DNA from 2 places in the Bacillus haynesii genome. Region 2 is predicted to be linked to the other one. Evidence: a T-box and tRNA genes for the amino acid it is inferred to sense, from the RefSeq annotation. Region 2 holds a T-box; the other holds one or more tRNA genes.

Region 1 (6,034 bases), 310 kb from region 2:
GGACTTAACCTAATAAAATAAGTGAACGCTGGCTAAATACGCCACATCGTGTGGCAACGCCTGCATGACCCACATCCTGTGGGCCCTTGTCTACCCGTTATCTAGTTTTGAGAGAATAATTTCTCGAAAAATGCTCTTGCATTTTTTCAAATACATAGTATAATGATCTTTGTCACTGAATTGTCTGGTGATGATGGCGAAGAGGTCACACCCGTTCCCATGCCGAACACGGAAGTTAAGCTCTTCAGCGCCGATGGTAGTTGGGGGCTTCCCCCTGCGAGAGTAGGACATCGCCAGGCAGGCATTATTCCGCAGTAGCTCAGTGGTAGAGCTATCGGCTGTTAACCGATCGGTCGCAGGTTCGAATCCTGCCTGCGGAGCCATTTATTGGAGAGCTGTCCGAGTGGTCGAAGGAGCACGATTGGAAATCGTGTAGGCGGCCAACGCCGTCTCAAGGGTTCGAATCCCTTGCTCTCCGCCACTTTAAATACATCTGGCCCGTTGGTCAAGTGGTTAAGACACCGCCCTTTCACGGCGGTAACACGGGTTCGAATCCCGTACGGGTCACCATTACTCTTTGGACAGCATGTTGAAAAGCAGAAGGTGAACGCCTGAGTTTTTTAAAGGAAGGCATGCTAAAGACGCAACATCCTGTTGCAACGCATGCACTTGTACGTCCTGTACTGCGGAGGATTAGCTCAGCTGGGAGAGCATCTGCCTTACAAGCAGAGGGTCGGCGGTTCGATCCCGTCATCCTCCACCATTTCTATGAAAATCATATTATCGCGGGGTGGAGCAGTTCGGTAGCTCGTCGGGCTCATAACCCGAAGGTCGCAGGTTCAAATCCTGCCCCCGCAACCAAATTACTCATTAATGGTCCGGTAGTTCAGTTGGTTAGAATGCCTGCCTGTCACGCAGGAGGTCGCGGGTTCGAGTCCCGTCCGGACCGCCATTTAAATAAAGGCTCGGTAGCTCAGTTGGTAGAGCAACGGACTGAAAATCCGTGTGTCGGCGGTTCGATTCCGTCCCGAGCCACCATTTGCCGGTCTAGCTCAATTGGTAGAGCAACTGACTTGTAATCAGTAGGTTGGGGGTTCAAGTCCTCTGGCCGGCACTGTTTTGGAGGGGTAGCGAAGTGGCTAAACGCGGCGGACTGTAAATCCGCTCCCTCAGGGTTCGGCGGTTCGAATCCGTCCCCCTCCACCATGTTTTTAGGGGCATAGTTTAACGGTAGAACAGAGGTCTCCAAAACCTCCGGTGTGGGTTCGATTCCTACTGCCCCTGCCAATTTTAATTCACAATTTATGGCGGTTGTGGCGAAGTGGTTAACGCACCAGATTGTGGCTCTGGCACTCGTGGGTTCGATTCCCATCAATCGCCCTTCATATTGGGCTATAGCCAAGCGGTAAGGCAACGGACTTTGACTCCGTCATGCGCTGGTTCGAATCCAGCTAGCCCAGTTTTCATCTTTCTTTATCATCCTGCATATGATAAGATGAATATTAGTTAAAATGCGGAAGTAGTTCAGTGGTAGAACACCACCTTGCCAAGGTGGGGGTCGCGGGTTCGAATCCCGTCTTCCGCTCCAATTCTTAAAATGATGGCGGCATAGCCAAGTGGTAAGGCAGAGGTCTGCAAAACCTTTATCCCCGGTTCGAATCCGGGTGTCGCCTTATTTCCCGTGCCGGGGTGGTGGAATTGGCAGACACACAGGACTTAAAATCCTGCGGTAGGTGACTACCGTGCCGGTTCAAGTCCGGCCCTCGGCACCATTGATCACACACATGCCGGTGTGGCGGAATTGGCAGACGCGCACGACTCAAAATCGTGTTCCTTCGGGAGTGTCGGTTCGACCCCGACCACCGGTATCACTAAACATCGTATTGCCAAACGATGAAAGAGCGTTCCTTACAAAAGGAACGCTCTTTTTGTTTATTCCTCAACAAAGCGGAGAGCCGCCAACATAAACACAATGATCAATTGTTATCCGCACTCTCACTCTTCATTCAGCGCACACCGTGAAATGATTCATACCGTTTAAACAGCTGTCCCTTCATTGAAGTCCATTTAATCAAGATCACATTCATTGAGAATGAAGCACCTTGTCATCGGCAAGGTGCTTTTCTTTATACAAATGATATGTTCCGATCCTCCGATCGCCTTTTTACGTTTTGTTTACAAGTTGATCAAACTTTAGCGACATCTGTCCGCTATATTGAATACAGCAAGATCTCATCCAAATATAGGCAAAGAAACAATGGAACACGTAAAGGATTAATTTTTTTGAGGAGGAATACAGTTGTCAATTAGCATTAAATTGCCTGACGGGTCCGTCAGAGAATTTGAGGAGGAAGCAAGCATTGAAGATGTTGCTGCTTCCATTAGCTGCGGTCTGGAAAATGCGGTTGCAGGTAAATTAAACGGAAAGATTGTAGATTTATCAACTCCGCTTCAGGACGGTGCGCTCGTTGAAATTGTCACCCGGGACTCGGCTGAAGGTCAGAAGTTCATGCGTGAAAAATCGCAGGGGACAGGGCGTATTGTGGCACTTGACGCAGCTCGGGGGCTGGCGGTCATCGGGATGTATTTGCAGCATTTCGCCTTGAACGAAACGAACGGTTCAATCGTTTCCGGGAATACGACGCTTCTATTTGTGCTTTGCGGCGGCATCTCCTATTCGATCATGGCGAGGCGCATGATGGGTCGAGGAATGGAGCCGGCCGCATTTCGGACGCGGATGCTTGCCCGCGCGGTATTTATCGATATTATAGGATACCTTCTCATCATGCTGAATACTCCGTTCGGGGTGATTTTGCCAGCTTATGCGGCACTGTTTGTGCTGGCGTTGGTGCTGATTCGTCGTTCGACACGTGTGTTAGTTACAACAGCAGCTGTTTTGCTTGCAGTTAGCCCGCCGCTGATGACTCTCGGAGGCAGCGTCCTGTCGGGAGCGTACTTACTTGGTGATATTGCAGGCGGCCCGATGTCCGCGCTCGCACTTGCACCCGCTTTCGTCGCAGGTATGGCAATCGGGCGCTTCGATCTGACCAAGATGCGTACTGCACTTTCGCTAGTAAGCAGCGGCGCCATCATGCTTATCGTCTCTAAATTATTGGGCACTTTCGTTCTTCCAGGGCTGAGCCGTTCCTTCGAAGAGTGGCTCGTAAGTGTTCAAGGCACCGCCGGCGCCGAACCGGATCAGTATGCAATCTGGCCGCACAACGTGGCACCGCCGCTTTGGCACAATCTTCTTTCGATCGCTCCGCACAGTGCGTCAACTTTCCAGACGATGCTGGGGCTTGGGGTTGCATTTCTGGTTCTAGGATTGGTATGTCTCGTGCCGCAGAAGATTTCTGCCGTGTTAAAGCCGTTCGCGGGAGTCGGACGTGTAGCGTTGACGATGTATGCAGCTCAGTTTGTTGTCATATGGGCTCTTGAAATCTCGGGGGCCAAGTATGATATCGGGGCCATTCCATTCGGTGATCTGTTCGTCGCGGCCGTGGCGACGGTGACAGGGTGGCTGATTGCACGGCTTCCTAACGGTCCGCTCGAGACAGCGATGCGACGCTTTGACCGGGCATTCAGCACCTTGGGACCCGTCACAGGACCGAGGACACCGAGGTAGGCGGTCTCAACATTTTGCCTGAAGGAACCGTCTGAGCAGGCAGCTCCTTCAGCTTTTAGCCTATCGGGAATTCCGAAATATACCGGAGTATGCGGTGGCTGAGTGCGAGGAAGTTGTAGAACCCAAAATTCTGCAGGCTAAAATGAAATGCAGCTAGTACAATTTGAAAATATCACGAAATGGGGATGGCATTTTTCTATGTTTAAGAAATCGTTCACAAAGTGTTATCTGATGTTGGTTTTATCGTTTATGATGCTGCTTGGAGCGATAGTCCCCGGCGTTGCTATGGCGCAGACTGCCAAGGGGACGGCGTCCGGTCAGCAGACAAAAGTAAAGACTAAAAAATCTCTGAAGTTAAAACTGGACAACAATGTTGCTTCGATGACAGAGAAACGAACGCTTCATGCTACGTTTAAGCTTCCGCAAGGTGTTGATGTGAAGAGCTTAAGCTGGACGTATGACGGCAAACCGCTGTCTCAATGGAAAAAATATCAGGACCGTGATTACACCGGTGCACCTTTCATTACGGTTAGCCATGTAAAAGTGACCAACGGCAAGGTTCATGCTAACATCAACTTCGATCTTCCATACGATACAGACAACCTGTCAGAGCCGCGATTGCAGCGTCCGCTATACGCATCTCTGATGGGCACATATGATTTGGCGGCAACAGTGAACGGACGAGTGGTTGCCCATGCACCCGTAAAATTGACGCCATATGACAGCTTCCGCACTTACGATGAGCTGAAACCGGAGATCGATGCCGTCACAGCAAAAGCTGCGCAAAAAAACAACAGATATATCAAAACGACTTCCATTGGAAAATCGGTCGAAGGCCGTGATATCTATTTGACGGTACTTGCCAAGGATAAAGCCTCTGTCGATAAGTATCAGAAGGTGACCCACCCTGCCATGCTGAATGACCCGAAGAAATTGCAGGCAGACATTAAATCCGGTGCATTTGGCGACTATAAGGTGCCGATTTGGTTGAACAATATTCATCCGAATGAAGCGCCTGGAGTCGACGCGATCATGAATTACTTTAAGTCAATGGCATTGGATAAGAGCATGACGTATGATACAGTCCTGCCGAATGGCAAGAAAAGCAAGACAACTTTGAATATAGACGATGCATTGAAAAATGTTTTCTTCCTGTTCGTTTACACTGACAATCCAGATGGCCGGGTTCATACAACACGTTCTAATGCTGAGGATTTTGATTTGAACCGGGATAATTCATATCAAACCCAGCCTGAAACGCGCAGCGTAACGGAACAAATCGCAAAGTGGTCGCCGCTGTCTTTTCTGGATATGCACGGATTCGATTCCAATTTCCTGATTGAGCCCTCTACTCCGCCTCATAACCCGAACGTTGAGTATGATCTTTTGATTGATCATATGGTGGAACAGGCAAAGGCTATGGGTGAAGCAGGGATTGCAAATACAAAGTACAACTACTATCACATCCCTTATGAAGAACATCGGAAAACTGCAGAAGATCCGAATTATGTGTCAAAAGGCACGGCTTCGGGATGGGATGATGCATCTGCAGCGTATACAGCTGCATTCGCCATGTATCACGGTGCGATGGGGCACACGCTGGAAACGCCCGAGTCGAATGAAGAGTCTACCAAAGCTCTGTATTACAGTTCTGCGGCAGCTGCAAAATATGTAGCGGGAAAGAAAGAAGAACTGTTCCTGAATCAATTAAAAATATTCGAGCGCGGGGTAAACAATATCGATGATCGTGCTGTCGATCATTATTTGGTCAACGCCAAAAACGAAGAGATCGGCCGTCCGCGGCAGGGCAATCAAAACTTCTTCCCAGAATACTACGTACTGCCGGTCGATAAAAACATTCAAAAGAATGTGTTGGAAACCTATAAGATGGTTGAGTACTTCCTTCGCAACGGCGTAAAGGTTGAACGATCAACAAAAGCGGTAACTGTTAACGGAAAAACATATCCGGCGGGATCATTTATTGTAAACATGCACCAGGCAAACCGCGGCCTCGCGAACTTGGTCTTGTATGATGGAATCGATGTATCTGATTATGAAATGATAGCCGGTGAGATCATTCAAAATTTCCATGATATGCGAGGATTTGACCGTTATGTGATTCGGAATGCCGGCGTGTTCACAGGCAAGACTTCTCGAGTCACATCCATATCGTTTCCGGGGACTAAAATGCCAAAACGCTCAGCTTATGTTCTGATCCAGAACACAAACAATGATGCGATAAAGGCAGTCAACGAGTTACTGGCAGCCGGCAAGACCGTTACAATGCTCACCAAGAGCGGATCAGCCTATCAAGCGGGCGACTTCGTGGTTGCCTACAAGGATCTGTCCCCATTGGCTTCCAAGTACTATCTTGACGTGAGCGGATTCAGCCATAAGAAACCAAGCGGC
Region 2 (6,034 bases):
AGCGGCTCCCGGTGATCCGGTGTCACTGATGGTGGACCCGTCCATCAAACAGGCTGACCGCGAGAAGTTCATCGAAAAATACGGACTGAATGAACCCGAACATATTCAATATTTGAAATGGCTCGGCAATATGGTGAAAGGGGACTTCGGCACATCGATCGTCAGGAAAGGAACGCCTGTTATCGATTTGATTCTTGCCAGGCTTCCCAATACGCTTTTATTAATGCTCGTATCAACGATTTTGGCGCTTTTGATTTCGATCCCGCTCGGCGTGCTCTCGGCAAGGCGGCCCTATTCAAAGCTTGATTACGGCATTACGTTTACGTCTTTTATCGGACTTGCCGTTCCGAACTTTTGGTTCGGTTTAATTTTAATTATGGTGTTATCCGTTAATTTAGGCTGGTTTCCGACCGGGGGCGTGATGACGCTGAATTCGGGCTTTAGTTTGTGGGATCGGATTCATCACTTAATTTTGCCTGCTTTCGTACTCGCCACCGCGGATATGGCCGGGCTTACAAGATATACAAGGTCAAGCATGCTGGATGTGCTGCGCCAGGATTTTATCCGGACGGCGAGAGCAAAAGGTTTTAAAGAAAATCGGGTCGTGTACAAGCATGGACTGCGGAACGGACTGCTCCCGGTTGTAACGATTTTCGGACTGATGATTCCATCCTTTATCGGCGGCGCGGTGGTGACCGAACAGATCTTCAGCTGGCCTGGACTCGGGAAGCTGTTTATTGATTCCGCGTTTCAAAGAGACTATCCCGTGATTATGGCGATGACCGTCATATCCGCTGTACTGGTTGTCATCGGCAATCTAATAGCAGACATCCTGTATGCGATCATCGATCCGCGGATTGAGTATTAAGAAAGAGGGGAGTTAATCATGACACAGCCAAATCCACAAGTGCCTTCAGCTGAGATCGGGCTTCAAGAAAACATTTCGCAAAAACCGGAAACGATGACAAAAATCTTTTTCGAGAAGTTTTTCAAAAACAAGCTCGCTGTCATCGGCGGAATTCTCTTGCTTATCATTGTACTGTCGGCCTTGTTTGCACCGCTGATTGCTCCATACCCGCCGGAACAGCAAAATCTCATGAATAAATTAAAAGCGCCGAGCGCGGAGCATTTGATGGGAACGGATAAATTCGGCCGGGATATTTTCAGCCGCCTGCTGTACGGCGCACAAATCTCGCTGCTCGTCGGTTTTGCATCCGTCCTCGGTTCGATCACCATCGGCACGGTTGTCGGGGCGATCGCCGGCTATTTCGGGGGAATCATTGATGCCATTTTGATGAGAATCGTTGATATTATTTTATCCATACCCGACATCTTTCTGTTGATCACGCTGGTCACCATCTTTCAGCCGGGCATAGATAAACTGATTTTAATATTCGCCTTAACGAGATGGACGACGACGGCGCGCCTCGTGCGGAGCGAGTTTTTGTCCTTGAGGTCGAGGGAGTTCGTCTTGGCGGCGAAAACGATCGGCACAAGAAATTACAAAATCATTTTTTCTCATATTCTTCCGAATGCGATGGGGCCAATTATCGTTGCCGCGACGCTTTCCGTCGGTACCGTAATCCTTGCGGAATCGGCATTAAGCTATCTTGGATTCGGGGTTCAGCCGCCGATGGCAAGCTGGGGCAATATGCTTCAGGACGCACAGAACTTTACGATTATGATCCAGGCGTGGTGGTACCCTCTGTTCCCGGGCCTGATGATCCTGCTCACTGTGCTGTGCTTTAACTTCTTAGGAGACGGACTCCGCGATGCGCTTGATCCGAAGAATATTAAATAAAAAGCTGAGGGGTGCCGCCCTTGGCTTTTTTTGATTGTAATTGCCATAATCTCAGCCGGTTGGAATAAATTCCTTCCCCCTTGCCTATACTGTGGACAACAGTTTTTATTAAAAGTGAGGGGTTAGAAATGTTGTTTCTTCATGATGTGTGGGTGAATTGGTTTGAGGGAGAAGAAAATGGCTACAACGTCTGCCACTTTCATGAATGGCGGAAGGAAGACAGTGTTGAATTGCTTGACCAGGTGCCTTTGTTAAGGGTGTCGTCTGTTTTGTTTCACTACATAGAAAATGATTTGTCAGAGCTTCCGGCCGAATTATTAAACGATGTTCATCAAAAAGCGTATATTCGCAAAAATCATGAGCGGACACAGCTTGATCATTGTTTCGTCGTAACGGATGGCATTGGTATTCTCGCGGTCGATACGGCCGGTTATACAATACCGGTAAGAAAAAGCCGCCTCATTCCGAGACAGGAGCAGCTCGTTTATGAAATGGTGAAGGACGTTGAAGCGGATACTTACGAGTTTGCACCAGAGAAGCTGCAATCTTCCAAGGAATACCACATTTTATCCTTATCACCGGAGCATGTCAGAGGATTAACGAGAAAAGAACGCCAGCTCAAACAGCTGCTGTTCATGGCGCTCGATCAGCTCAAAGGGCTTCAAAACCGAGCCGAAATCGCCTATTGGTACACCGAATGGAACCCGTATATGTATGAACAGATCAAGCGCATGACATTTGAAGAGATTTGGGACATGCTTTTCAATGAGACGATCGACGGGTGGTCAGACAAGCACAGGGACTTTTGTGAAAATTTGATTAAAGGACAGCCGTTTTTTGAAAAGCTTTGGGAAATTGAGAATGAGTCTAAAGTCAACTAAATGAAGAATCAAGACTGCCGGGAGTGCGGCGGTCTTTTTATTTGTAAAAGTGAAAATCCTATATTGAAAAATAAAAAATGTGAGCTGTCTTTCTGACAAAGCGGTCAATGAAGGACTGTAGATATGTGTTTTGAATCATTTATTATAGGAGTATCGTGATCCGAAGGCAGGTGAATTCGGAGCGGCGGCTGTTCTCTATGAAAAACACCTTCTGATTATCGAACAATCAGAAGGTGTTCTTGGATCAGCGTCTTTTTCGGCCAAGCCCCATTGCATTTTCCATTTTTTTCAGCATCTTGTTTGCTGTTTGATTTGCGCGTTCTGCGCCTTCGTCCAAAATCCGGTCCAGCTCTTCAGATTCGATCAATTCGTGGTAACGGTCTTGAATCGGCTTCAGCGCGCCGATAACGACTTCGGCGAGGTCTGATTTAAATTCGCCGTAGCCTTTGCCTTCGTATTTTGCTTCAAGCGCTTCGATTGAAACTTGTCCGAGAATCGAATAGATCGTCAGAAGGTTGGATACCCCGGGCTTGTTTTCTTTATCATATTTGACGATTCCGTCGGAATCCGTGACAGCGCTTTTGATTTTTTTCTCGAGCTGTTTTGGTTCATCGAGCAGGGTGATGAACGCTTTTTGGTTCGGATCGGATTTGCTCATTTTTTTGAGCGGGTCGGCAAGCGACATAATGCGGGCGCCGACTTTCGGTATTTTAACCTCTGGAACCGTGAAGATGTCATTGTATTTCTTATTGAAACGCTCCGCCAAATTCCGGGTTAATTCAAGATGCTGCTTCTGATCTTCGCCGACAGGGACGACGTCTGTTCCATAAAGCAGGATATCGGCCGCCATTAATGGAGGATATGTCAAAAGCCCGGAGACGACGGCTTCTTTTCCGGCTGATTTATCCTTGTACTGCGTCATGCGCTCAAGCTCGCCGATGTAGGCGACGCACTGAAGCATCCATCCCGCCTGAGCGTGTGCAGGCACTTCCGATTGGATAAACAGCGTCGCTTTTTTCGGATCGAGGCCGATCGCCAAATACAGCGCGGCAAGGTTCCGGATGTTCTTTCTCAGCGCGAGCCGGTCCTGCGGGACTGTGATCGCGTGCTGATCGACGATGCAGAAGTAACAGTTGTAGTCATCCTGCAAGTCGACAAACTGCTTCATCGCTCCAATATAGTTGCCGAGGGTGACAGAGCCGCTCGGCTGGATACCGGAAAAAATCGTTTTTTTCATGTGAATCCCTCTTTCCATTTCAAAATAAAAAGGCCCATTCTTCCCTTAAAAGAAAAGGGACGAATGAACCGTGGTGCCACCCTGATTATTTCATTATGGTCAAAATGAAATCGCTCTAGACGTTTGTAACGGAGTCTTCTCCGGCTGAGCCTACTTATCCGTGTTCGGTCAGCTGCTCCGAAGCCCATTCCACATTCGCCATTATCCGCTCCCAGCACCGCGGACTCTCTTTAAATGGGGAGAAATGTGTACTCTTCTTCTTCATCGCATGTTATTCGTAATTTTATTATATATAAATTTTAAATGAAAGTCGACAGCCTCGGGGAAAAGAAAACGAATACCGGGCTGAATAAAGTTGGCGCGGCGGCATCTGGTTCGATATAAAGAATGGTTAATGTTATACGTGTAAAACGTTTTAACCTGTAAAACATTAACTTTCCTTTTAATGTGGTTACGCTTTAAAACAGAGAAGTGTATTTGTACATTTGGCAGAAAACCTGACAATCATAAATAGTTTGAATAAAAAAATAATTGAAAATTAATATTGCAATAAATTATTCTATTAATTATAATGAATTTGTTCACCTCGGTGTTACAGGTTTCTTACATAACAAATATTCAGAAAAGACGAAACAGAGGAAAAAGTATGGCAAGTGGGCCTATTACTTTTTTATGATAAATCTGAATGTTCAGGAGTAAGGAACTAAAAAAACAAGAAATTGGGGGGGTTTCTCTTTGAAGAAGCGTTTGTCATTTATCAGTTTAATGCTCATTTTCACACTCGTCCTCAGCGCCTGCGGCTTCGGCTCAAGCTCCGGTGACGGCGGTAAAAAAGACAGCAAAGGGAAAGACACATTAAATGTCAACATTAAAACAGAACCGTTTTCACTACATCCGGGACTTGCAAACGATTCGGTGTCTGCGAACGTGCTTCGTCAGACTTTTGAAGGATTGACGACAATCGGTAAAGACGGAAAGCCGGTTGAAGCGGCAGCCGAAAAAATCGAAGTCAGCGACGACCAGAAAACATACACATTCACGCTCCGCGACGCGAAATGGTCAAATGGAGATCCTGTAACAGCAGAGGATTTTGAATACGCATGGAAATGGGCGCTCGACCCTAAAAATGAATCGCAATATGCGTATCAGCTTTACTACTTAAAAGGCGGGGAAGCAGCGAACACCGGCAAAGGGAAAATTGAAGATGTCGGCGTTAAAGCTGTTAATGATAAGACTTTAAAAGTCGAGCTTGAAAAACCGACACCTTATTTTACTGAACTGACAGCATTCTACACATATATGCCAGTCAATAAAAAGGTAGCAGAGAAGAATGCGAAATGGTACACAAACGCAGACGAGAACTACGTATCTAACGGACCATTCAAGATGGCGAAATGGAAGCACGGCGGAAACATCGTACTGGAGAAAAACGACCAGTACTGGGATAAAGACGCTGTTAAGCTGAAGAAAATCAATATGGCGATGGTCAACGATCCGAACACGGGTCTGAACATGTACAAAAAAGGCGAGCTTGACTTTGTAGGACAGCCGCTAGATCAGATTTCAACGGATGCGATTCCAAGCCTGAAAAAAGAAGGCCTGCAAATCGATCCGTTCGCATCGGTTTACCTGTACAAATTCAACACTGAAGCGGCTCCGCTGAACAATGTCAACATCCGTAAAGCCCTGACATACGCGATCAACCGCGAAGCGATCGTCAAAAATATCACGCAAGCGGAACAGCTGCCTGCGATGGGATTAGTGCCGCCGGCAGTCCACGGCTTTGAGTCCAATGAAGGTTATTTCAAAGACCATGATGTTGATAAAGCGAAAGAATACTTGGAAAAAGGCTTGAAAGAGCTCGGTTTGAAAAAAGCGTCAGATCTTCCGAAAATCACGCTTTCCTTCAACACGGATGAAGCGCACCAAAAAATCGCTCAAGCCGTTCAGGAAATGTGGAACAAGGAACTGGGCGTAGATGTCGAATTAGGCAATGAAGAATGGAACGTATACATCGATAAGCTCCATGCCGGAAACTATCAAATCGGCCGTTTAGGCTGGACCGCCGACTTCAACGACGGGATGAACTTCCTTGAAACATACCGCGACAAAGAA

Evidence for each region. A T-box is a leader RNA that pairs with one kind of tRNA and senses whether it is charged. The one in region 2 lies ahead of trpS (tryptophan--tRNA ligase), so its partner is inferred to be a tRNA-Trp.
Region 1: it has a tRNA-Trp gene. The T-box ahead of trpS (tryptophan--tRNA ligase) is inferred to sense a tRNA for this amino acid. The anticodon was not compared.

Annotation. Positions count from the first base shown of each region.
Region 1 covers NZ_CP059494.1:2,088,921-2,094,954, reverse strand. Annotated here, with positions in the region: rRNA gene H2R00_RS10485 (23S ribosomal RNA) at 1-12, shown strand, start outside; rRNA gene rrf (5S ribosomal RNA) at 184-299, shown strand; tRNA gene H2R00_RS10475 (tRNA-Asn) at 309-383, shown strand; tRNA gene H2R00_RS10470 (tRNA-Ser) at 390-481, shown strand; tRNA gene H2R00_RS10465 (tRNA-Glu) at 496-570, shown strand; tRNA gene H2R00_RS10460 (tRNA-Val) at 688-763, shown strand; tRNA gene H2R00_RS10455 (tRNA-Met) at 785-861, shown strand; tRNA gene H2R00_RS10450 (tRNA-Asp) at 876-952, shown strand; tRNA gene H2R00_RS10445 (tRNA-Phe) at 963-1,038, shown strand; tRNA gene H2R00_RS10440 (tRNA-Thr) at 1,042-1,114, shown strand; tRNA gene H2R00_RS10435 (tRNA-Tyr) at 1,122-1,206, shown strand; tRNA gene H2R00_RS10430 (tRNA-Trp) at 1,214-1,287, shown strand; tRNA gene H2R00_RS10425 (tRNA-His) at 1,308-1,380, shown strand; tRNA gene H2R00_RS10420 (tRNA-Gln) at 1,389-1,460, shown strand; tRNA gene H2R00_RS10415 (tRNA-Gly) at 1,514-1,588, shown strand; tRNA gene H2R00_RS10410 (tRNA-Cys) at 1,603-1,673, shown strand; tRNA gene H2R00_RS10405 (tRNA-Leu) at 1,684-1,772, shown strand; tRNA gene H2R00_RS10400 (tRNA-Leu) at 1,787-1,868, shown strand; gene H2R00_RS10395 (TGS domain-containing protein) at 2,300-3,625, shown strand; gene H2R00_RS10390 (M14 family metallopeptidase) at 3,824-6,034, shown strand, end outside.
Region 2 covers NZ_CP059494.1:1,777,201-1,783,234, reverse strand. Annotated here, with positions in the region: gene H2R00_RS08880 (ABC transporter permease) at 1-868, shown strand, start outside; gene opp4C (oligopeptide ABC transporter permease) at 887-1,801, shown strand; gene H2R00_RS08870 (YjbA family protein) at 1,930-2,682, shown strand; gene trpS (tryptophan--tRNA ligase) at 2,927-3,919, opposite strand; T-box leader at 3,972-4,193, opposite strand; gene H2R00_RS08860 (peptide ABC transporter substrate-binding protein) at 4,655-6,034, shown strand, end outside.